2 regions of the Streptomyces sp. NPDC057697 genome follow, and region 1 is predicted to be linked to the other one. Evidence: riboswitches for the same ligand, from Rfam matches in the RefSeq annotation. Region 1 holds a riboswitch; the other holds the start of a gene.
What was found. Region 1 has a riboswitch for cobalamin ahead of ACFVFH_RS02835 (prenyltransferase/squalene oxidase repeat-containing protein). Riboswitches for the same ligand answer to the same signal wherever they lie in the genome.
Positions count from the first base shown of each region.

Region 1 (2,196 bases):
GGCGGACACCGCGATCGTGCGCCGTACCCGTGAGTCCCGGCCCGGCACCTGGCTGACGTATCTCGTGGCCAAGCTCACCGCGGTCGGCGCGCCCGAGGAGCACCTCGCGCCGCTGCGGGCCGCCGCGGCGGACGGGGGCCGTCTGCGGACCCTGCCGGGGCTGCGGGCCGCCCTGCCGGACCGGGAGATCGTGCCCGGCGAGCTGCTCGACCTGGCGGGGCGCAGACTGCGGGCGATCTGGACGCCGGGGCACACGCCGGGGCACGTGTGTCTGCATCTGGACGAGGAGCATCCGGGGAATCTGCCGGGCCGGGGGCGGCTCTTCTCCGGCGATCACCTGCTGCCGGGGATCAGCCCGCACATCGGGCTGTACGAGGACCCGGACGACGCCGCCGCCACCGATCCCCCCGCGGGCTCCCGGCCGCGTCCGAGCGGGGGAGACCCGCTCGGCGACTACCTCGACTCGCTGGAGCGGATCGGCAGGCTCGGGGCCGCCGAGGTGCTGCCCGCCCATCAGTACGCCTTCACCGACGCGGCCGGGCGGGTACGGGAGCTCCTCGCCCATCACGAGGAACGGCTGACCGGGCTGCTCGGGCTGCTGGCCGGGCCGCTGACGCCGTGGGAACTGGCCGAGCGGATGGAGTGGAACCGGCCCTGGGAGCAGATCCCGCACGGCTCCCGGAACATCGCGGTCTCGGAGGCGGAGGCGCATCTGCGGAGGCTGGTGAAGCTCGGTCGCGCGGAGGCGGTGCCGGGGACCGAGCCGGTGACGTACATCGCGGTGTGAGCGGCGAGCGGGGCGCGGCCGGCGGTGAATGGCGAGGGTGGTGTGAGCCGGGCCGGGCGGTACGGCTCCGCGCCGCCCTACTGACCCACCCTGGCATGCGGGTCATGGTCATTCGTGCGGGACCGGTCGTGCCAGTGGATTCCGCGTGATCGCCGGGACGGCCCCCGGGACGCCCGGCCTAAGCCGCCCCGGGGACCGTCCCGGACCGCCCGGTAGAGTGTGCGGGTCGTCATCATGCCCGTTCAGGGGGAAGCCGGTGCGAATCCGGCACTGACCACGCAGCCGTGAACCGTCCCGGAGACGGTGAGCCGGAATGCCCTGTCCGCGGACGTGACCGGCTCCCACCACCGATCCCGGTGGTCGGCACCGTCGAGGTATACGGAGCCGGAGCCTGGTGCCTGAGCGTGCCTGTGCCCGGTTCGTCGCACAGGAGAGGCCCCGCCCGCCATGACCGTACGCCGCAGCGCAGCAACGCTCGCCGCCACCGCCGCCGTGCTCTGCGCGGCCGCAGCGCCGGTCGCGGTCGCCGCGCCGTCCCCGTCGCCCTCGCCGTCCGCCGCGCTGCCCGCCGGGCTGTACGGCACGAAGGACCCCACCTACGACGGGGTGTGGCGGCAGTCGATGGCCTTCCTCGCCCAGCGGCTCGAAGGGGTCACCCCGGCCGCGAAGTCGGTGGACTGGCTGATCGGCCAGCAGTGCGCCGACGGGGCCTACGCGGCGTACCGGGCCGATGTCTCCGAGCCGTGCGACGACAAGACGGTGCTGGACACCAACGCCACCGCGGCCGCCACCCAGGCACTGGTCGAGGTCGGCGGCCACCGGGACATCGTGAACAACGGCGTGCGCTGGCTGAAGTCCGTGCAGAACGAGGACGGCGGCTGGGGCTACACCGCGGGCGCGCCCAGCGACGCCAACTCCACCTCCCTGGTGATCGGCGCCCTCGCCCGCCAGGGACAGCGGCTCGCGGACATCACGACCCCCGGCGGCAAGACCCCCTACGACCCGCTGCTCGCGCTCGCGATCCCGTGCGGCGGCAAGGACGGCGGGGCCTTCGCGTACCAGCCCGACAAGAAGGGGAAGCTGACCGCGAACGCGGACGCCACCGCGGCCGCCGTGCTCGGCACGATGGGCAAGGCCATGGCCGTCGGCGACAACGCCGCGGGCAAGGCCCCCCGCTGCCACCCGGGCTCCGGCCTCACGCCCGAGCAGGCCGCCCAGAACGGCGCCCACTACCTCGTCGGCGCCCTCGCCGGGAGCGGCCATCTGAACCAGGCGCCGATGCCCGGTGCCGCCGACACGACCCCGCAGCCCGACTTCGGCAACACCGCCGACGCGGTCGTCGCGCTGTCCGCCTCCGGCCACCAGGACAAGGCGGCCGGGGCGATCGCCTGGCTGAAGAAGAACGCCAT
Region 1 is NZ_JBHVJA010000001.1:636,514-638,709, forward strand. It holds gene ACFVFH_RS02830 (MBL fold metallo-hydrolase) at 1-787, shown strand, start outside; cobalamin riboswitch at 994-1,128, shown strand; gene ACFVFH_RS02835 (prenyltransferase/squalene oxidase repeat-containing protein) at 1,235-2,196, shown strand, end outside.

Region 2 (2,196 bases), on a different contig from region 1:
GAGCAGGAGGCGGACACGTCGACCCGGTCGGCGAGGCCGAGGAGAGTGGCGAGGGTGGCCAGCGACTTCTCGTAGTCGTTGATCCAGATGTTGCGGCCGTCGACCACGCCCGCGACGAGCCGCTTGCCGGGCAGCCCGCCGGCGGCGGCCAGGTCCGCGAGGTTGGCGGCGGCGGCGTTGGTGAAGTCCAGTGCCAGACCGTCGACGGGGGCCTTCGCCAGGACGGGGAGCGCCTGGCCGAGCCGGTCGAAGTAGGAGGCGACGAGCAGCTTGGGCCGGTCGGTCAGGCCGCCGAGCTCACGGTAGGCGCGGGCGGCTGCGTTCAGCTCGGCCGGGGTGCGGTCCTGGACGAGCGCGGGCTCGTCGAGCTGGACCCACTCCGCGCCCGCGGCACGCAGGTCGGCGAGCACCTCCGCGTAGACGGGCAGCAGCCGGTCCAGGAGCGTCAGCGGTTCGAAGTCGGCCGCCACTCCGGGGGCGGGCTTGGCGAGCAGGAGGTAGGTGACCGGGCCGACCAGCACCGGCCGGGCGGCGTGCCCGAGCGCGAGGGCCTCCTTCAGCTCGGTGACCTGCTTGGCGGAGTCGGTGGCGAAGACGGTGTCCGGGCCGAGTTCGGGGACGAGGTAGTGGTAGTTGGTGTCGAACCACTTGGTCATCTCCAGCGGCGCCACGTCCTGGGTGCCGCGGGCCATCGCGAAGTAGCCGTCGAGGGCGTCGGCGGCGGCGGCCTCACGGTGCCGCTGGGGGACGGCGCCGACCATGACGCTGGTGTCCAGGACGTGGTCGTAGTAGGAGAAGTCGCCGGTGGGCACCTCGTGGACACCGGCGTCCGCCAGTTGCCGCCAGCCGGCCCGGCGCAGGTCGGCCGCCGTCTCCCGGAGGGCGTCGGCGGTCACCCGCCCCTTCCAGTACCCCTCGATGGCTTTCTTCAGTTCCCGGTTCGGGCCCTGGCGGGGGTAGCCGTACACGGTGGCGCGTGCTGCCGCGGCTGCGGTCCTGCTGGTCACGGAAATCTCCTTCGCGAGATGACTCCTTGAGATCCCGGGACGGGACACGGGCGCGAAGGGATGACGAACCGGACGGACACCCCGCACGCCGGTCGCGCGGTCTTCCGTCTGGTATGTACGCCGACCCGCCCACGAGGTCACCGGGATATCCGCGCACGAGGGTTCGTGTGCGGGCAACGGGCAGGTCTTCGGACTCGCGGGCACGTCTGCCGAGGGCAGACACCTACTGGCCGTCGCTTCCCGGATCCGGTGGATCCAGTGCGTATGACGGCGGTCGTTCCCGCTCACCGCTGCGGGGCAGTCCCGGATTTCCACCGGGTTCCCTCTTACGACGCGCCTGCCTGGCGGACAGGGCGAACCAGCTGCACCGGTCAGACTAGAGGGCTGATCGCTCCCGGGGCGGTACTGCTCACATTCCGGAACGTGACGTGAGACACGGGGACCGGTCCGGGACGGGCCTTCGGCGCCACCGGGACGCCGTCCGGTGCCGTACGCCCGCCGGGCGGGTCAGGCCGCTACCGCGTCGGGCCGGGGGAGCCGCAGTGGCCGGCCGTCGCGGTGAGGCGTCGCAGCGAGGCGTGGCCGGGCGGGCCCCAGGTGGGCTTGCCGCCCGGACGGCCGTGGTCGCCCGCGTCGCCGATGAGGATGCAGACGAGGGCCTTCACCACCGCCCAGCCGCGCGCGCGGCGCAGCGTCGCCGGGTCCGCGGCGGGCCGGTAGGTGTCGTGGAAACGGTCGACGGCGCCGTCCGGCAGCAGGAGCCAGGCTGCGGCGAGATCGCAGGCCGGATCGCCCGCACAGAGGTCGCCGAAGTCGATCACGCCGCAGAAGGTGCCGTGCGAGGTGAGGACGTTGGCCGGGTGCAGATCGCCGTGCAGCCAGAGGGCCGGCCCCGTCCAGGCGGGCGCGGCGACGGCGTCGTCCCAGACGGCGCGGACGGCGTCCGGGTCGGGGACCAGCCCCGACCCGGCGGCCGAGGCCAGGGTCCGGGCGAACTCTTCGGCATGGTCGGCGAGCGGTCCTCCGCGGTCGCGGCCGGCCGGCGCCCCGTCGGGTGCGGGCCGGTGCAGAGCGGTCAGGAACGCCGCCAGGGAGTCGGCCGCCTCCGCGGCGCGCGTGGCGGGGGCGCGGTCGGCGGGGGTTCCCGCCACCCAGGTGGTGACGGTCCAGGGCCGCGGGAACCGTTCGG
Region 2 is NZ_JBHVJA010000004.1:92,104-94,299, forward strand. It holds gene metE (5-methyltetrahydropteroyltriglutamate--homocysteine S-methyltransferase) at 1-1,007, opposite strand, end outside; cobalamin riboswitch at 1,169-1,385, opposite strand; gene ACFVFH_RS13630 (aminoglycoside phosphotransferase family protein) at 1,523-2,196, opposite strand, start outside.
Region 2: another riboswitch for cobalamin. It lies ahead of metE (5-methyltetrahydropteroyltriglutamate--homocysteine S-methyltransferase); the one in region 1 lies ahead of ACFVFH_RS02835 (prenyltransferase/squalene oxidase repeat-containing protein).